2 regions of the Pseudomonas sp. PS02288 genome follow, and region 2 is predicted to be linked to the other one. Evidence: predicted binding sites of a transcription regulator. Region 2 holds the regulator's gene; the other holds the start of a gene.
What was found. The regulator sigma-54, encoded in region 2, starts transcription at its own class of promoters, with help from an activator protein. The targets are predictions, from matches to a motif close to ANTGGCATNNANNTTGCTNT.
Positions count from the first base shown of each region.

Region 1: a site for sigma-54 is predicted at 4,296-4,315, ahead of flgB (flagellar basal body rod protein FlgB). Genes of this name have one in related genera too.

Region 1 is NZ_JASCPA010000001.1:102,675-112,679, forward strand. It holds gene QMX85_RS00460 (flagellar brake protein) at 1-402, opposite strand, end outside; gene QMX85_RS00465 (flagellar protein FlgN) at 477-944, opposite strand; gene flgM (flagellar biosynthesis anti-sigma factor FlgM) at 996-1,325, opposite strand; gene flgA (flagellar basal body P-ring formation chaperone FlgA) at 1,469-2,227, opposite strand; gene QMX85_RS00480 (chemotaxis protein CheV) at 2,303-3,235, shown strand; gene cheR (protein-glutamate O-methyltransferase CheR) at 3,278-4,105, shown strand; gene flgB (flagellar basal body rod protein FlgB) at 4,352-4,780, shown strand; gene flgC (flagellar basal body rod protein FlgC) at 4,783-5,226, shown strand; gene flgD (flagellar hook assembly protein FlgD) at 5,240-5,938, shown strand; gene QMX85_RS00505 (flagellar hook protein FlgE) at 5,964-7,466, shown strand; gene flgF (flagellar basal-body rod protein FlgF) at 7,646-8,389, shown strand; gene flgG (flagellar basal-body rod protein FlgG) at 8,434-9,219, shown strand; gene flgH (flagellar basal body L-ring protein FlgH) at 9,240-9,935, shown strand; gene QMX85_RS00525 (flagellar basal body P-ring protein FlgI) at 9,947-10,005, shown strand, end outside.
Region 2 is NZ_JASCPA010000078.1:6,693-16,697, forward strand. It holds gene QMX85_RS21475 (ATP-binding cassette domain-containing protein) at 1-304, opposite strand, end outside; gene QMX85_RS21480 (KpsF/GutQ family sugar-phosphate isomerase) at 536-1,510, shown strand; gene QMX85_RS21485 (HAD family hydrolase) at 1,510-2,037, shown strand; gene lptC (LPS export ABC transporter periplasmic protein LptC) at 2,047-2,616, shown strand; gene lptA (lipopolysaccharide transport periplasmic protein LptA) at 2,603-3,160, shown strand; gene lptB (LPS export ABC transporter ATP-binding protein) at 3,160-3,885, shown strand; gene QMX85_RS21505 (RNA polymerase factor sigma-54) at 4,019-5,518, shown strand; gene raiA (ribosome-associated translation inhibitor RaiA) at 5,653-5,961, shown strand; gene ptsN (PTS IIA-like nitrogen regulatory protein PtsN) at 5,971-6,435, shown strand; gene rapZ (RNase adapter RapZ) at 6,445-7,302, shown strand; gene QMX85_RS21525 (HPr family phosphocarrier protein) at 7,313-7,585, shown strand; gene QMX85_RS21530 (hypothetical protein) at 7,595-7,855, opposite strand; gene QMX85_RS21535 (J domain-containing protein) at 8,283-9,341, opposite strand; partial or broken gene QMX85_RS21540 (metallopeptidase TldD-related protein) at 9,343-10,005, opposite strand, start outside.

The sequences.
Region 1 (10,005 bases), on a different contig from region 2:
TTTCAGCACCGCGCGGAAGGCGCCCCGGCGCTGGTGGTAGAGCATCTCCTCGGGTTGCGTCGCCCAGTACGCGCGAGCGCCTTCGAGCTCGCCGATGTAGAGCTTCTGCTCGCAATCCCAGGCGATGCGCACGCCCTCATGGAAACCTTCGACGTGGAAGGACTCGCCGGCCAGCAGGTAGCGCTCGCCGTCGTTGGGTATCAGTTCGTCGAGGGCCAGCAGGTTGCGCTCGCGGTCGACCTGGACAACGAAACTCTGGAAACGCTGCGAGCGGCCTTCGAAGGTGATGACGAGAGGGTCATGGTTCTGCTGTAGCAGGCGCAGGTTGGCGAAGATCTCCAGCGGAGCTCTAAGCAGCCTGGGCTCTTGCGGACCATTCTCCTCGATGAAGGGGTTCGGCACTCCAGCGTTCTCCCGGCAATAGGCTGCGCTAGCATACGGGCATCACGGCTGCATGTCGTTCTTATTTCAGGGATTTATGCCTGGCTCAAGGGACGCTGATAGCCGACGCGCGACGTCGCTCCGCGATTATTGTAGAGGTTGGGCACCTCTGCGCCGCGAAGGATTCCAAGCAGCTTGGTGACGCTGGTCTGGCTGGCGCGAATCAGTCGCCCATTGCGCAGGTTGGTGTCCTGGCATTCACGCAGCAGCGCGCTGAGCCGATCGCCGGCAGCGAGCAGTTCCTCGCCCTGCGCGGAGACCTTGGCGAGCGCCTGCAGCCCCGCGCGGTCGGCGCTCAGGTTCAGCGAGACGAGCACGCGACTCCGCGCCCCGCCATGCTGGTCGAGCAGAGCAAGCAGGGTCTGCTTGCGGGTGAGGATGGTTTCCAGGGAGGTGAGATCCTGACTTGTCAGGGCCTGGGTCTCGCTTTCGAGCAATTCAAGCAACTGCTCGGCGTTGCCGATATCTTCGCTGAACAGTTGCAGCAGGGTCGTGTCGTTCATGGCGGCGGGCTCTGGGAATCAAGCGTCCAAAATCCCCAGCGCGGCCTGAAGCTAACGCTGGGACTCGAAATCGAGCAGTTTGCTGGCGACGCGTTTGCTATCGACCTGATAGCTACCGTCGGTGATCGCCTGCTTGAGCCGGGCGACCTTCTCGCTATCGACGGTGGGCAGGTCACGCAGCTTGTCGCTAACGGACTGCAATTGCTGTGCCTCCTGGCTGAGCTGCACGGGTTCGCCGCCCTTGGCTGGGGTCTGCTCGACGGTACCGCTCGCTTTGCTGTCGGCGGCGGCTTCGGTGCGACTGCCGGGCTGGCTGCTGCTGGTACGCGTCGTCGAAGACGGCGTAACGGCATTGTTGGGCCGGTTGAAGTCGATAACCATGATGCAAAACCTCGGACGGTGTCTGGACGCTTGCCCAGCTTTTCGGCGTTCACGCCGATAACTTTAGCGAGACAGAGCAAAAAGATTTGCGCCGTCCGCCAGTGTAAAGAACCGTCCTGTCTGCACGCCAGCCGTTTCATGCCTTACATAGCCACTTCTACCACGCCCGGGCCGGTCACCCGTGCCTTGATCACTCGTTGAGACTGCAGGTTCCTGACCCGGATCTGCTCGCCTGGAGCGCCCGCTGAAAGTGCTTCGCCGGGCATGTTCACGTTGATGGCGCCGCTTTGCGCCTTGATCACCACGTGGTCGCCCTTGGCGATCACGTCGGCTTTTTCCAGAATCGTCAGGAGGATCGCCTGGTCGGCGACCACCGGTCGTGTCAGCTTGCTGCCGACCGCCTGCTCGGTAGCGACGAGGAAGGCCTGGCCGAGGGTTCCGGTGTCCCGTTCCGCCAGCGCTACATCGGTCTCGCCGATAATGCTGCCGCGGGTCAGCGGACGCTTGACCACCACGACGTCGCGGAACACCTTCACCTGGGCCGGAACGAACACGCTCCACGGCGAACTGCCGTCGCAGCTGACCTTCACCGTGACCCGCCCGATCGGTTGGGCCGGGCTTTCCAGCTTGGCGTTCAGCTCCTGGTCGCACAGCGGCAGGCGCAGGCGCGGATCGAGCCGGTTGACCTGGATTTCGTAGCGGCCCGGTATGTCCACGGTACGCAGATAATCTTCCACGGCGAATTCAAGAAATCCCTGGGTCGTGTCGATAAGTTGCTCAGGCATGGTTTGCTGGGCCAACACCAGACCGGTGTAGCCGAGCCCGCACAAAGTGGGTAAAACACGAGACATGCGCTGTCGTTTTGACATCATGCGTCGAAAAAATGTCGTGAGTTCTTTCATGACAGGTGAGATAGCAAGGGTCGTGCCGCCTGCTACCCTAAGCAGACGCGGGACATTCATTTAGAGGAATCTGGCATGGCCGGTGTATTGGATTCGGTTAACCAGCGAACTCAGCTGGTGGGGCAGAACCGCCTCGAGCTGCTGCTGTTCCGCCTGGACGGAAAACAGCTGTACGGCATCAACGTGTTCAAGGTGAAGGAGGTGCTGCAGTGCCCGAAACTCACCATCATGCCGAAATCGAGCCCGGTCGTTCGCGGCGTTGCCAGCATTCGCGGCGGTACCATTCCGATCCTCGACCTGGCCATGGCCACCGGTAAACCGGGCCTCGATGACCTGAAAGACAGTTTCGTCATCATCACCGAGTACAACACCAAAGTGCAGGGTTTCCTGGTGCGTTCCGTGGAGCGCATCGTCAACATGCACTGGGAGGAGATCCATCCGCCGCCCAAGGGTGCCGGTCGCGACCACTTCCTGACGGCGGTGACGCGGGTCGACAACCAGCTGGTGGAAATCATCGACGTGGAGAAGATCCTTGCCGAAGTGGCGCCGACCTCGGAGGTCATCTCCGAGGGCGTGATCGACGTCGAGACCCAGCAGCGCGCGGTGACCAAGCGCGTGCTGATCGTCGACGACTCGTCGGTGGCACGCAAGCAGGTGAGCCGTTGTCTGGAAAGCGTCGGCGTCGAGGTGACTGCGCTGAACGACGGTCGCCAAGCGCTGGACTATCTCAAGAGCATGGCCGACGAGGGTCGTCACCCTGAAGACGAATTGCTGATGATGATTTCCGACATCGAGATGCCGGAGATGGACGGCTACACGCTCACCGCGGAGGTCCGCGCCGATCAGCGCCTGCAGAAGCTGCACATTCTCCTGCATACTTCGTTGTCGGGCGTGTTCAACCAGGCCATGGTGAAGAAAGTGGGCGCCGACGATTTTCTCGCCAAGTTCCGCCCCGACGACCTCGCTTCGCGGGTCGTCGAGCGTGTCAAACAATCAGCCAACGGCTAAGGAATACTCTTGGCAGCCCATCGGATCGGAGAGGCAGCACCCGTGTCTTCAGGCAATCTGGACTTCGAGCAGTTTCGGGTTTTCCTGGAGAAAACCTGCGGCATCCTGCTCGGCAGCAACAAGCAGTACCTGGTATCCAGCCGCCTCAACAAACTGATGGAGCAGCAATCCATCCGTTCCCTGAGCGAGCTGGTCCAGCGTATCGAAAGTCAGCCGCGCAGCGGCCTGCGCGAGCAGGTGGTCGACGCGATGACGACCAACGAGACCCTCTGGTTTCGCGACGCCTACCCGTTCGAGGTGCTGAAGTCCCGGATTCTTCCGGAGATGATCAAGAACGCCGGTGGGCAACGGCTGCGAATCTGGTCGGCCGCCTGTTCGTCGGGGCAGGAGCCCTATTCGCTGTCCATGGCGATCGACGAGTTCGAGCGGACCAACTTAGGGCAGCTCAAGGCCGGCGTGCAGATAGTCGCCACCGACCTTTCCGGGACCATGCTCACCGCCTGCAAGTCCGGCGAGTACGACAGCCTGGCGATGGGGCGGGGCCTCTCGCAGGAGCGCCTGCAGCGTTACTTCGACCTGAAGGCGCCGGGCCGCTGGGCGGTCAAGGCGCCGATCCGCAACCGGATCGAGTTCCGCGCGCTGAACCTGCTGGACAGCTATTCGGTGCTTGGCAAGTTCGATATCGTCTTCTGCCGCAACGTGTTGATCTACTTCTCCGCGGAAGTGAAGAAGGACATCCTCACGCGCATCCACGCCACGCTGAAACCGGGTGGCTACCTGTTCCTCGGCGCGTCCGAAGCGCTGAACGGGCTGCCCGACCTCTACCAGATGGTTCAGTGCAGCCCCGGCATCATCTACAAGGTCAAGTAAGGCCTTTTCCTCCTGAGCGCTTTCCGCGGCGGAAAGCGCTTGCCGCTCCCTGGCATGGCTTGCCGCCCACGGCGCCAAAGTTTTGCCGCCCCCTCCGGAAGAGAACCTCCGAAAGCGGAAATTAATTGCCGTTTTCGCATCCGGTTTTTGTCGCGGCTTTGCAACTCGCTGATCTATAAGCAAGAAAATTCATGGCATGGCGCTTGCTTTATCGCTGATACAGCACACCGCATAGGTCCCGTGACCATGAGCATCAGTTTCGACAACGCCCTCGGTATCCACGAGAAAGCCCTGGCCTTCCGTGCACAACGCGCCGAGGTATTAGGCAATAACCTCGCCAACGCCGATACGCCCAACTACAAGGCCCGCGACCTGGACTTCAGCGCGGTGCTCGCCGAGCAGGCGGACAAGATGGCGAAGGGTGGCTCCAGCTCGAACATGCCGACGCTGACGACCACCAGCAGTCGCCACATCGAGGCGGAAGGCATTGCCATGACCACCACCGACGCGTCGTTGCGCTACCGCATTCCGACCCAGCCGTCGCTGGACCAGAACACCGTCGACGAACAGGTCGAGCAGGCCGCCTACGCCCAGAACTCTCTGGAATTCCAGGCCAGCTTCACGCTTCTCAATAGCAAGTTCAAAGGGCTGATCGAGGCCATTCGCGGAGAATAAGCATGTCACTCAGTAGCCTGTTCAATATCGCCGGTACCGGCATGAGTGCGCAGAACACGCGCCTGAATACCGTCGCCAGCAACATCGCCAACGCTGACACCGTTTCCTCCAGCGTCGATCAGACCTACCGCGCGCGGCATCCGGTGTTCGCCACCATGCTCGATGGCGCCCAGGGCGCTGGTGGCGGTTCGTTGTTCGAGGACCAGGGCCAGGCCGGCGTAGGCGTTCAGGTGACCGGAATCGTCGAGGACCAGAGCGAGTTGCAGGCGCGCTATGAGCCCAACCATCCGGCCGCGGACAAGGACGGCTACGTGTATTACCCCAACGTCAACGTCGTCGAGGAAATGGCCGACATGATCTCCGCCAGCCGTGCGTTCCAGACCAACGCGGAAATCATGAACACCGCCAAACAAATGATGCAGAAAGTACTGACGCTGGGTCAGTAAGCGGAGAACTTCAATGAGCACTGTCAATAGCGCCTCCGACGTACTGGCCGGACTGTCCAGTACCACGAAGCCGAAAGATTCCAGCAGCACCAGTTCGTCCAGCAGCTCCAGCTCGCTGGGCAAGAACGACTTCCTGCAATTGCTGGTTACCCAGTTGAACAACCAGAACCCGCTCGATCCCCAGGACAACAGCGAGTTCGTCGCCCAGCTGGCGCAGTTCAGCCAGGTCGAGGGCATGGAGAACCTGAACGCGTCCGTCAACACCATCACCAGCGGCTTCCAGTCCTCGCAGGCGCTGCAGGCCTCGTCGCTGGTCGGTCGTTCGGTGATCGCGCAAACCGACAAGGCGGTCGTGGATACCTCTACCGGCATCACCGGCGCGGTGAAGCTGCCTGAGGCCGGCACCGAAACCACCGTCAGCGTGTACGACTCCGCCGGCGCCGTGGTGAAGAAGATCAATCTCGGCGCCCAGGAGGCCGGCAACGTCACTTTCGAGTGGGACGGTACCGACACCAATGGCACGAAGCTCGCGGCCGGCACTTACACGTTCAAGGCGACCGCCACCATCGATGACACCAAGACCGCTCTTTCGACCTACATGCCGGCGACTGTCAGCAGCGTGACGCTGGGACAGGACGGCGGAGAAATGACCCTCAACTTAGCCGGGATGGGCAGCGTGAAGCTGTCGCAAGTCCAGGTGATTGGCCAGTAAGCCGGCGCGCCGGAAGGAGAAATTCATGTCTTTCAATATCGGCCTGAGTGGCCTCAACGCCGCCAGCAAGAACCTCAACGTGACCGGCAACAACATTGCCAACGTGGGCTCCACCGGCTTCAAGGCCTCCCGCGCCGAGTTCGCCGACGTATACGCCACCTCGATGTTCGGCTCCGGCAAGAACACCACCGGCAGCGGCGTACTCACCGCCAACGTCTCGCAGCAGTTCACCCAGGGCAACATCACCTCCACTGGTGGCAGCCTGGACCTGGCGATCAACGGCAACGGCTTCTTCGTGCTCAGCGACAATGGCTCCCGGGTCTACACCCGTAACGGCACCTTCCATTCGGACAGCGCCGGTTTCGTCATCGACAACTCGGGCAACAGGCTGCAGGGCTACGGCGTCGATGCCAGCGGCAACATCGTCAACGGGGTGATCACCGACCTGAAGATCGATACCACCAACCAGTTGCCGAAGGCCACCACCGATATCGACCAGGTCGTCGCGCTGAACTCCACCGCGGCCGTTCCGACCACCACGCCGTTCAATCCGTCGGTCTCGGCGAGCTACAACTGGTCCACCTCGGTCGACGTCTACGACTCCCAGGGCAACTCGCACACCATGTCGCAGTACTTCGTGAAGAACGACGCGAACAGCTGGACCATGTACGTGACCGTCGACGGACGCAACCCGAGCAACCCGGGCGGTGACAGCGCTGCCGTAGGCGCCGCGCAGACCGCCGCTAACGCCGCCGGCTCGACGCCGGCCAGCGTGGTCGCCTCGCTGCCTGCCGGCACCGACGCCAGCGTGACCGCGGCCGCCAACGCTGCCGCCGCCGCCACCGGCGCCACTGCTGCCAGCGTCGCTTCGGCCGTGGCCGCGGCCTCCGAAGCGCTGGGCACCGCGCCCTACGCTTCGAACTTGACCTTCAATGCCTCCGGGAACCTGGTTGGCGCAACCGGCTTCGACGGTGTCGCCACGTCTCCGGCCGGCGTTCTTTCGCTGACCGACTGGGTGCCTGCGACCATCACCAACCGCAACACCAATCCGGTTACCTGGGGCAGCAACGGCGCTACCGCCAACGCCACGGGCCTGACCCTGGACATGCGCGGTTCGACCCAGACCAACACTAACTTCGCGGTGAACAGCGTGAGCCAGGACGGTTACACCACCGGTCAGCTGTCCGGCCTGGAAGTCGCCGACGACGGCAGCCTGTTCGCCACCTACACCAACGGGCAGTCCAAGGTGATCGGCCAGACCGTGCTGGCGACGTTCGCCAACATGCAGGGCCTGACGCCGGTCGGCAACACCGACTGGGCCGAGTCCTTCGCCTCGGGCGAGCCGGTGATCGGCGTGCCGGGTTCGGGCACGTTGGGCACGCTGGCGTCCGGTTCGCTGGAAGACTCCAACGTCGACCTGACTGCCGAACTGGTCAACCTGATCGTTGCCCAGCGCAACTACCAGGCGAACGCCAAGACCATCGAGACCGAGAGCACGATCAATCAGACCATTATCCAGATGACCTGATCCGCTTCAGCAGCAGGCGGCAGATAACTGCCGCTTGCTTCGCTGCACAAAAGCCTCTTTCGAGGCTTTTTCTTTTAAAATCAATTGCCTAAAGCGCTATTCTGTTTTTGGCATAGCGCTTGCTTTATCACTCTCGAACGATTCAATGACGGCGCTCCTCCGTCGCTTCGAGGTGATTCATGGACAAACTTCTCTACGTCGCCATGACCGGTGCCAGCCAGAACGAGATGGCCCAGCGCGCGCACGCCAACAATCTGGCGAACGTCTCGACGTCCGGCTTCCGCAAGGACCTGGAGCAAGCGCGCTCCATGCAGGTCTTCGGCGAGAGCATGCCGTCGCGGGTCTACGCCATGAGCGAACGTCCGGCCACTGACTTCACCCCGGCGGCGCTGCAGGAAACCGGCCGCGATCTCGACGTCGCCATCGAAGGCGATGGCTGGATGGCCGTGCAGGCGCCCAGCGGTGGCGAGGCCTACGTGCGCACCGGCAGCCTCGAGGTCGACGCCGTCGGCATCCTGCGTACCGCCAGCGGCTTTCCGGTCCTGGGCAACGGCGGACTGATTTCCGTACCGCCGGCGACCAAGATCGAGATCGGTCAGGACGGCAGCATCAGCATCCGCTCCCAGGGCCAGAGCGCCAACGTCATCGCCCAGGTCGACCGCCTCAAGCTGGTCAACCCGGACCAGAAGCAGATGGAGAAGGGCACCGACGGCCTGATCCACATGAAGGCCGGCCAGCCCGCGCCGGACGTGGATGCCAACGTGCGCGTGGCCTCCGGTTTCGTCGAGGCGAGCAACGTCAACGCCGCCGAGGAGATGACCTCGATCCTGGCGCTGTCCCGCCAATTCGAACTGCACATCAAGATGATGCGAACCGCCGAGGACGACTCGGCCGCCTTGGCCAAGGTTTTGCAATTCAGCTGAATAAGTGATTGAGGCGTCGAAAAACCGACGCGAGGAGAAGCCACATGCTTTCTGCACTTTGGGTCGCGAAGACCGGTCTGTCCGCCCAGGACATGAACCTGACGACCATTTCCAACAACCTGGCGAACGTCTCGACCACCGGCTTCAAGCGTGACCGCGCCGAGTTCCAGGACCTGCTCTATCAGGTTCGTCGTCAGCCGGGCGCCCAGGCGACCCAGGACAACCAGCTGCCGTCCGGCCTGCAGCTGGGTACCGGTGTGCGCATCGTCGGCACGCAGAAGAACTTCACCGAAGGCAGCCTGCAGACCACCGACCAGCCGCTCGACATGGCGGTCAATGGTGACGGCTTCTTCCAGGTGACCATGCCCGACGGCACCGTCTCCTACACCCGCGACGGCACCTTCCACCTGAACTCCGATGGCCAGGTGGTGACCGCCAACGGCTTCCCGCTGGAGCCGGCGATCGTCGTTCCGCCGGAAACCCAGACCTTCACCGTCGGCGAGGACGGCACCGTTTCCGTCACCGTGGCCGGCAGCTCGACGCCGACCGTGATCGGCAACATCCAGACCGCCAACTTCATCAACCCGGCCGGCCTGCAGGCCACCGGCAACAACCTGTTCATGGAGACCGCCTCCAGCGGTGCGCCGCAGACCGGCACACCGGGCCTCAACGGCCTCGGGACCGTCCTGCAGAACACCCTGGAGAACTCCAACGTCAGCACGGTCGAGGAACTGGTGAACATGATCACCACCCAGCGTGCCTACGAGATGAACTCCAAGGTCATTTCCACCGCCGATCAGATGCTCGGCTTCGTCACCCAGAACCTGTAATACCCGCGAGGTAGCGCTCCATGATCCGCCTTACCGTTATCGTCCCCGTGCTCGGAGCGCTTTTTCTCGCAGGATGCGTGGCCCCGGCGGCCAAGCCCAACGACCCGTACTACGCGCCGGTGATGCCGCGCACGCCGATGCCGGCCGCCGCCACCAACGGCTCGATCTACCAGCCGGGTTTCGAGCAGAACCTGTACAGCGACCGCAAGGCGTTCCGCGTCGGCGACATCATCACCATCACGCTGCAGGAACGTACCCAGGCGAGCAAGAACGCCAGCTCCGACATCTCCAAGGACAGCTCGGCCAACCTCGGCCTGACCTCGCTGTTCGGCGGCGCGGTGTCCGGGACCAACCCGCTGACCAAGAACAGCATGGACCTCAGTGCCCAGTTCTCCGGCAGTCGCGATAACAAGGGCGACTCCCAGGCCGCGCAGGGCAACAGCCTGACCGGTTCGCTGACGGTGACCATCGCCGAAGTGCTGCCCAACGGCGTGCTTGCCGTCCGCGGCGAGAAATGGCTGACGCTGAACACCGGTAACGAGCTGATGCGCATCTCCGGCCTGGTTCGCGCCGATGACATCGCCACCGACAACACCGTCGTGTCGACCCGCGTGGCCGACGCCCGCATCACCTATTCCGGCACCGGCGCGTTCGCCGATGCCAGTCAGCCGGGCTGGCTGAGCCAGTTCTTCACCAGTCCGCTGTGGCCCTTCTGAGGCGCATGATCATGTTCAAGTCGATGTTCGTCGGGATCGCTCTGCTGTTGTCCGCCACCGCCGCTCACGC
Region 2 (10,005 bases):
CGTCGAGGTCGGTGAACAGCGCGCCGCTCTGGAACAGGACGCCCATCTGCTTGCGCATGTCGAACAGTTCGTGGCGCGACAGGCACGGCAGGTTGTACCCGTTGACCCACACCTCGCCACTGGAAGGCTTCAGTTGGGCGGCGATGAGCCGAAGAAGGGTGGTCTTGCCACTGCCGGACGGACCCATGATCCCGGTGACCTTGCCACGCGGGATGCGGATGTCGACATTGTTCATGATGCTACGCGTGCCGCGCATGAAGGTGACGCCCTTCAGCTCGACCGCATAACCGTTATCGCCGCTCATTGATACTCCTTGCCACACAGCCTATGCAGCAGACGCCGTGCGCTCTAGGGAGGGCACAGGCGTTTTGCGGCCAGCCGGTTTGGGCGCGCACTATAGCACCGCCGCGACAGCGCCCAAAGGCGGCGACGCATGCGGTTGCATGTTTTGCCTGCGTGCCCCGGGCGAAGGCAGGTGAGCGTCAACGGCCTTTGCCGGTATAATCGTTCCCTTTTGATCGAACCGCCGCCGCCCATGACTCCATCGAACGACCTGATCCAATCGGCCCAACGCACGATCCGCCTGGAAATCGAAGCGATCGAGGGCCTGCTGCCCCGCCTAGACGGCGAGTTCACCCGAGCCTGCGAGTTGATCCTCGCCAGCAAGGGTCGCGTGGTGGTGCTCGGCATGGGCAAGTCCGGCCACATTGGCCGCAAGATCGCCGCCACCCTGGCGAGCACCGGCACCACATCGTTCTTCGTCCACCCCGCCGAGGCCAGCCATGGCGACATGGGCATGATCACCGGCGATGACGTAGTGCTGGCGCTGTCGAACTCCGGCACCGCCGCCGAAATCGTCACCTTGCTGCCGCTGATCAAGCGCCTCGGGATCAAGCTGATCGGCATGACCGGCAATCCGCAATCGCTGCTCGCGCTCGCCTCCGACGTACACCTGGACGCCGGCGTCGACAAGGAAGCCTGCCCGCTGAGCCTGGCGCCAACCTCCTCCACCACCGCCGCGCTGGTCCTCGGCGATGCGCTGGCAATCGCCTTGATGGAAGCGCGCGGCTTCACCGCCGAACAATTCGCCTTCTCCCATCCCGGCGGCGCGCTGGGCCGGCGCCTGCTGCTCAAGGTCGAGAACGTGATGCACAGCGGCGCGGCGCTGCCGCAGGTGGCCAAGGGCACGTCGCTGCGCCAGGCGCTGCTGGAAATGAGCCAGAAGGGACTGGGCATGACGGCGGTGACCGATACGGAGGGTCACCTCGCCGGAATCTTCACCGACGGCGACCTGCGCCGCGCGCTGGACCGTGACCTGGACATTCGCCAGGCGCTGATCGACGAGGTCATGACCGTGCATGGCAAGACCGCGCGCCCCGACATGCTCGCCGCCGAGGCGCTTAAGATCATGGAAGACAACAAGATCAGCGCGCTGGTGGTGGTCGACGAGGCCGACAAGCCGATTGGCGCGTTCAACCTGGGCGATCTGCTGCGCGCGGGGGTGATGTGATGGGCGATGCCGACCTGCTGCAACGCGCCCGGGCGATCAAGCTGGCGATCTTCGATGTCGATGGCGTGCTCACCGACGGCAAGCTGTACTTCCTCACCGATGGCAGCGAATTCAAGACGTTCAACACGCTGGACGGCCACGGCATCAAGATGCTGATCGGCTCCGGCGTGAGTACCGCAATCATCAGCGGACGCAAGACGCCGGTGGTCGAGCGCCGCGCGCAGAACCTGGGCATCCAGCACCTTTATCAGGGTCGCGAAGACAAACTGGTGGTGCTCGACGAACTGCTCGGCCAACTCGGCCTGGACTACGCGCAGGTTGCCTACCTAGGTGACGACCTCCCCGACCTGCCGGTGATTCGCCGGGTGGGTCTGGGCATGGCGGTGGCCAGCGCCGACAGCTTCGTTCGCCAGCATGCCCACGGCGTCACCCGCGCCCGCGGCGGCGAAGGGGCGGCGCGCGAATTCTGCGAGTTCATCATGGCCGCCCAGGGCACGCTCGACGCCGCCCAGTCGGCTTATCTCTGAGGTCCTGCGATGCTCCGTAAACTGCGCACCTTCGGCCCCCTGACCCTATTCGCCGCACTGCTCGTGGCGCTCGGCTACTGGAACATCCGCCCGGAGACCTTCCTCGACCGGCCAGGTGCCAAGGTCGACGAGGCCGAGATCGATTTCTACGCGGACAACGCCCGCACCCTGCAGTACCAGCCCGACGGCAAGTTGCAGTACGAGATGACCGCGACCAAGCTGGAACACGTCAAGGCCAGTGACATCACCCTGGTCAGCGCGCCGGACCTGATGCTCTATCGCGGCACGGACCTGCCTTGGCATGTGCGCAGCGACCGCGCGGAAGTCGCCTCCGGCGGCACCCAGGCCGAGCTGATCGACGCCGTTCGCGTCGAGCGAACCGACGCCAAGGGCCGCCCGACGGTCCTCACCACCAGCCGCCTGACCGTATTCCCCAAGCAGCAATATGCGCAGACCGAGCAAGCCGTTAGAATCGACGCCGCCAACGGGGTGACCACGGCAAATGGAATGAAAGCGTATCTGAATGACAACAGGATGACCCTGAAGTCCAACGTAAGAGGCCAGTATGAGGCTCGTTAACAGTTTCTCCCTCCGTGCTCTTCCCCTGTTGATCAGCCTGGGCGGCGCGCTAGGAAGCGCAGGCGCATGGGCCCTCCCCTCCGACCGCGACCAGCCGATCCGCGTCCAGGCGGACAGCGCCGAGCTCGACGACAAGCAGGGCGTCGCCGTGTACCGCGGCGGCGTGGTGATCACCCAGGGCACCCTGAAGATCACCGGCGATACGGTCACCATCACCCAGGACAAGAACGGCGACATCAAGGTCTTCACCTCGGTCGGCCGGCCCGCCTACTACGAGCAGAAGCCGGCGCCCGACAAGCCGCTGGTCAAGGCCTATGGCCTGACCATCCAGTACTTCGCCGACAACGAACGTATCGTCCTGATCGACCAGGCCAAGGTCGTGCAGCAGGGCAATACCTTCCAGGGCGAGAAGATCGTCTATGACACCCAGCGGCAGATCGTGAATGCCGGTCGCGCGACCGGCAACAACGTCACCGCGCCGCGTCCGCGGGTGGACATGGTGATCCAGCCGAAGAAAAAAGAGCAGCAGGGGCAACCCCAGTAATGGCCACACTGAAAGCCCAGCACCTGGCGAAGAGCTACAAGGGGCGCCAGGTCGTCCGTGACGTCAGCCTGTCGATCGAAAGCGGCCAGGTGGTCGGCCTGCTCGGCCCCAACGGCGCCGGCAAGACCACCTGCTTCTACATGATCGTCGGCCTGGTGCAGGCCGATCAGGGGCGCGTGCTGATCGATGATCAGGACGTCAGCCATCAGCCTATGCACGGCCGCGCCCGCGCCGGCATCGGCTACCTGCCGCAGGAAGCCTCGATCTTTCGCAAGCTCAGCGTCGCCGACAACATCATGGCGATCCTTGAGACCCGCAAGGACCTCGACGGCGCCGGCCGGCGCAACGCGCTGGAAGACCTGCTGCAGGAGTTTCATATCAGCCACATCCGCGACAACCGCGGCATGAGCCTGTCCGGTGGCGAGCGTCGCCGCGTCGAGATCGCCCGCGCCCTGGCGACCTCGCCGAAGTTCATTCTCCTCGATGAGCCCTTCGCCGGCGTCGACCCGATCTCCGTGGGCGACATCAAGCAGATCATCCATCACCTGAAGAACAAGGGCATCGGCGTCCTGATCACCGATCACAACGTCCGCGAGACCCTCGACATCTGCGAGACCGCCTACATCGTCAATGACGGCCGGCTGATCGCCGAAGGCGACGCCGAAACGATCCTGGCCAACCAGATCGTCAAAGAGGTGTATCTGGGCCACGAGTTTCGTCTGTAGCGAAGGCTTTTCGCTACGGAAAGGTTCCCCATCTCTGGAAAATCATTCTAAAATCGGGCATATAATTTGCTTCCGGCAGCGCTCCGGCGCTCAGCAGTGCACAGGCGTTAGACGCCGGTAATCAAGGTCTGCCATGAAACCATCGCTCGTTCTCAAGATGGGCCAGCAGCTGACGATGACTCCTCAGCTGCAACAGGCCATTCGCTTGCTCCAACTGTCCACCCTGGACCTGCAACAGGAAATCCAGGAGGCACTGGAGTCCAACCCGATGCTCGAGCGTCAGGAGGAAGGCGAGGACTTCGACAACACCGACCCTCTTGCCGACGGCGATGCCCTGCCCAATCCCGGCACCCAGGAAGTGGCATTCCAGGAATCCACCGTACCCACCGTGGAGAACCTCGAAGAGGGCGACTGGCACGACAGCGAACGCATCCCCAGCGAACTCCCCGTCGACACCGCTTGGGAAGACGTCTACCAGACCAGCGCCAGCAGCCTGCCGAGCAATGACGACGATGAGTGGGATTTCACCTCGCGCACGTCCAGCGGCGAGAGCCTGCAGAGCCACCTGCTCTGGCAACTCAATCTGGCGCCGATGTCGGACACCGACCGGCTGATCGCCGTGACGCTGATCGACTGCATCAACGACCAGGGTTACCTGGAAGAATCCCTGGCGGACATCACCGAAGGCTTCGATCCGGAGCTCGACATCGAGCTCGACGAAGTCGAGGCCGTTCTGCACCGCATCCAGCAGTTCGAGCCGGCCGGCATCGCCGCCCGCGACCTCAGTGAATGCCTGCTCCTGCAACTGCGCCAGCTACCGCCGAAGACCCCGTGGCTGAGCGAGGCGCAACGCCTGGTCGGCGACTACCTGGAGCTGCTTGGCAGTCGCGACTACAGCCAGCTGATGCGGCGCATGAAGCTCAAGGAAGACGAGCTTCGGCAGATCATCGAACTGATCCAGAGCCTCAACCCGCGGCCCGGCTCGCAGATCGAAGCCAGCGAACCCGAATACGTGGTGCCCGACGTCATCGTGCGCAAGCACAACGAGCGCTGGCTGGTCGAGCTGAACCAGGAAGCGGTGCCGCGCCTGCGGGTCAACCCCCACTACGCCGGCTTCGTTCGCCGCGCCGACTCCAGTGCCGACAACACTTTCATGCGCAATCAGCTGCAGGAAGCGCGCTGGTTCATCAAGAGCCTGCAGAGCCGCAACGAAACGCTGATGAAGGTCGCGACTCAGATCGTCGAACACCAGCGCGGCTTCCTTGAGTACGGCGAGGAAGCGATGAAGCCGCTGGTTCTGCACGACATCGCCGAAGCCGTGGGCATGCACGAATCGACGATTTCCCGCGTCACCACGCAGAAGTTCATGCACACCCCGCGTGGCATCTACGAACTGAAATACTTTTTCTCCAGCCACGTCAGCACCTCGGAAGGGGGCGAATGCTCGTCCACCGCGATCCGCGCGATCATCAAGAAACTGGTCGCCGCGGAAAACGCGAAAAAGCCGTTGAGCGACAGCAAGATCGCTGGTTTACTGGAAGCACAGGGCATTCAGGTGGCACGCCGCACAGTCGCCAAGTACCGCGAATCGCTGGGCATAGCGCCTTCGAGCGAACGCAAGCGACTGATGTAGTCAGCCCCGTAACGAAGGCACCCGCCTTCCCCTGCTCCGGATAGCCGGAGAGCGGCAAAAGAGCCTCAAACGCCAGATTTTCGGTGGCAGGCCCGTCAGCCTGTCTCTTCTAAGCGGCAACAAGGAGAAGCGGTATGCAAGTCAACATCAGTGGCCATCAACTGGATGTGACCGACGCCCTACGCGACTATATCGAGGAGAAATTCAGTCGCCTTGAGCGACACTTCGACAAGATCACCAACGTTCAGGTGATCATGGAAGTCGAAAAGCTGAAACAGAAAATCGAAGCCACCCTGCGCATCGCCGGGGGCGAAGTGGTCGCCAATGCGGAGCATGACGACATGTACGCGGCCATCGACTTGCTGGTCGACAAACTGGATCGCCAGCTGATCAAGCACAAGGAAAAGCAACTGAACCGCCAGCAAGGTGCTGCGGCTCGCTGACCCTCCCCTATGATCCGACTTGAAAATATCCTGACCCCCGGTCGCGCCCTCGTCGGCGTGCCGGGCGGCAGCAAGAAACGTGTACTCGAGCAGATCGCCCAACTGATCGCCCGCGAGTTACCGACCCTAGAAACCCAGGACATCTTCGAAAGCCTGGTTGCCCGCGAAAAGCTCGGTTCCACCGGCTTCGGCAACGGTATCGCCATTCCCCACTGCCGTCTCGCCGGCTGCGAATCGCCGATCAGCGCGGTCATGCACCTGGAAACGGCGGTCGACTTCGACGCCATTGACGGTGCGCCGGTGGACCTGCTATTCGTCCTGCTGGTGCCGCAGGCGGCCACCGATGAACACCTCGAATTGCTCCGCCAGATAGCCAGCATGCTCGACCGTGCCGAGGTGCGCGAGCGCCTGCGTGCGGCGGATAGCAGCGAGGCCCTGTATCAGGTCGTGGTGGACGTACAGAGCGGGCACTAAGACCAACCTATGCGTCTGATCATCGTCAGCGGCAGATCCGGATCGGGCAAGAGCACCGCGCTCGACGTGCTGGAAGACAGCGGCTTCTATTGCATCGACAACCTCCCAGCCGGCCTGCTGCCAGAGCTCGCCGAGCGGGCGCTGATCCACACCGAACTCGCCCAGCCGCTGGTCGCCGTGTCCATCGATGCGCGCAACCTGCCGAGCCACCTGCAGCGCTTTCCCGAGTTGCTCGCCGAAGTCCGCGCCCGGCACATCCAGTCCGACGTGCTGTTCCTCGACGCGGAGCCGGAGACGCTGCTCAAGCGTTTCTCCGAGACCCGTCGGCGCCATCCGCTGACCAGCGCCACCCGCTCGCTGGCCGAAGCCATCGACGATGAAAGCCAGCTGCTCGGCCCGATCGCCGACCTCGCCGACCTGAAGATCGACACCACCCACCTCAACCTCTATCAGTTGCGCGACACCATCAAGTTGCGCCTGCTGAACAAGCCCGAACCCGGCACTGCCTTTCTCATCGAATCCTTCGGCTTCAAGCGCGGGATGCCGGTAGATGCCGATCTGGTGTTCGACGTGCGCTGCCTGCCCAACCCTTACTGGAAACCGGAGCTGCGCGAACATTCGGGCCTGGAGCAACCGGTGATCGACTACCTTTCGGCGCAGCCGGACGTGCAGGAGATGTATCAGGACATCAGTACCTATCTGCAAAAATGGCTGCCGCGCTTCGCCGCCAGCAACCGCGCCTATGTCACCGTCGCCATCGGCTGCACCGGCGGGCACCATCGCTCGGTCTACCTTGCGGAACGCCTCGGCGCCGCCCTCAAAGAACAATTGAAGAACGTCCAGGTTCGCCACCGCGACCTTCATTAAGGAACCCGCGATGCCTGCGTGTGAAATCACCATCATCAACAAACTCGGCCTGCATGCACGCGCCGCCGCCAAGTTCGTCGGCGTTGCCGGCCGCTTTCCCTGCGCCGTTCGCGTGGGGCGTGGGCCGGAAAGCCTGGTCGATGGCAAGAGCATCATGGCGGTCATGATGCTGGCCGCCGGGATGGGCACTGCAATTCACCTGCATACCGAGGGCGAGCAGTGCGACGAGGCGCTGGACGCGCTGGTCGAACTGATCAACAACCGCTTCGACGAAGGCGAGTGAGGCGCCGGCTCAGGCCAGCGCCGTATCCAGCACCCTCATCAGGCAGAACCCCAGCACCAGGCAGATGCTCGCCTCGACTTCGAAGTCATTCCGATGCGATTCGGGAATGATCTCGTGAGCGACGGCGAACAGCATCGCCCCCGCCGCCATCGCCAGCCCCCCGGGCAATAGCAGCGTCGAAACGCCCACCAGCCAGGCACAGATCACCGCGAACAGCGGCTCGACCGGCCCGCAAGCCGCACCGATCAGCAGCGCCCGCCCTCTTCCCATCCCAACCCACCAGCACCAGCACCAGCACCAGCACCAGCACCAGCACCAGCACCAGCGAGATGATCAGCCTTCCGGCAGATCCTGCAACGCGATGCCCCACGCCAGGCAGTCCGCTCCGGCCGGTCTCGCGCCGGCCGAAACGCCCGCCGCCGTGCCATCGAGGATGTGCAGGGACGACGGCGATGACGAACAGCAGCACCTGCGGCGACAGCGGCCAACGACCGAGCGCTTCCGCTTCCAGGTTCGGCTGCGGCGGCAGGTGACCCAGGCCGAACAACGCGCGGATACCGATGATCACTTGCAGGGCTTTTGAGGACGAACGGAAACGGTCGCCTGCGCGAAAGGAGCCGGCGATCGCAAAGAAGGGAGTGGTGCTACACGTGGCTGTCGTGCTGACAGCCGGGGAAGCAAGGAGCGCGACGGAGGCTCAGGCGAGCCCCATCTCCTTGGCTTCCTGCTCGCGCTTGAGTTGCTCGTCGAGCCAGGCAACGAGGTTTTCCGGCTGCTGCAGCTGCTTGATGTCCTCGCCCAGGTACACGTTGTCTTCCTCGAGGAAAGCGCTCTGCTGGCGCGACAGCCGCCGCACGATCTTCGGGTTCACCGCCTGCTGCGGATCCAGGTCGAAGCAGTCGCGGAACAACTGCTCCTCGTTTGCCACCTCGTCGCGCACTTCCTCCAACTGATCGGTGAGCACGCGGTTGAAGTGCTTGAGCTTCTCGTCGGCCAAGTCGGCGAGGTTGCTCGGCCGGATCTGCTCGATCTCCAGCTGCAATTGCAGCAGGCTCAGCAGGTTGCTGCGCTCGTAGGCCTGGTTGACCTGCTGCATCAACGCCGTCTTGCGCTCGCGTTCGGCGCTGTCGGTCTCGCGGTCCGGATGCAGGCTGCTGGCGAGCTGCCGGTAGACCTCGCGCACGCTGCGACTGGCCTGACGCCGCGCCTCTTCGTCATGCCGCCCACGCAGCAGCCGCGGGCGCTCCGCCGTGGGCGGCGGCTCTGCGCTCGACAGCCCACGCGACTCGCCCCCTTCACCGCCCTCCACGGCACCGGCGGAATCCACCGTTTCACCCGCCAATGCGTCCTGCAGGGCCTGCGCCTGCTGCACCAGGGTGTCGAAATCCAGGCGGCTGTGGCGCTCGACCAGCCCGCGCAGGATGTCGTCCTTCTCGCCGCCCTCGATCAGCGGCAGCACCGAATCGAGAATGATCTCGTCGACCAGCTGACGGTGCGCGGCGCTCAGCTCCACGCCGGCCGAAGCCCGATCGAGTGCCTCGGCGAGTTGTCGGTTGAGCGCCCAGTGCGCGTCCAGCAGCGGCAGGTAGGTCTCGCCGAAGAAGCGCTCGTAGTCGTCGATCACGCCCTGCCAGGCCTCCAGACGCTCGCGTTCGCCTTCGAGGGTTTCCACCAGGCCGTTGAACTTGCGCTGGGTCCCGGATATCGCCTGCCCCGGCGCCGGCTTGGCGCGCAGCAGTGTTTTTTTCTTCGCCATGTCAGCTACCCGCCACCGTCATCTTCTCGATCAGCACCGAGCCGGTGCGGATGTTGCTGCGCAGTTCGAGGTCACTGCCGACGGCGACGATCTGGCGGAACATGTCGCGCAGGTTGCCGGCGATGGTGACTTCCTGCACCGGGAACTGGATCTCGCCGTTCTCCACCCAGTAACCGCCGGCGCCGCGCGAATAGTCGCCGGTCACCAGGTTGAGCCCCTGGCCCATCAGTTCGGTGACCAGCAGCCCGCGGTCCATGCGCTTGAGCAGGGCCTTCTGGTCTTCCTCGCCGTGGGTGACGAACAGGTTGTGCACGCCTCCGGCGTTCGCCGTGCTCGGCATACCAAGCTTGCGCCCGGAATAGGTGCCAAGCACGTAGGAGACCAGCTCGCCATTGGCCACGAAAGGCTTGGCGTAGGTCGCCAGGCCGTCGCCGTCGAAAGAGGCGCTGGCCATGGCGCGGGGAATGTGCGGACGCTCGTCGAGCGTCAGCCACTCGGGGAACAGCCGCTCGCCCAGCGCGCCTTCGAGAAACGAGGATTTGCGGTAGAGGTTGCCGCCGGACACCGCGGCGAGGAAATGACTGAACAGCCCGGTCGCCAGCTCGGCGGCGAACAGCACCGGCACTTCGCAGGTCGGCACCGGGCGCGCACCAAGGCGGCTCAC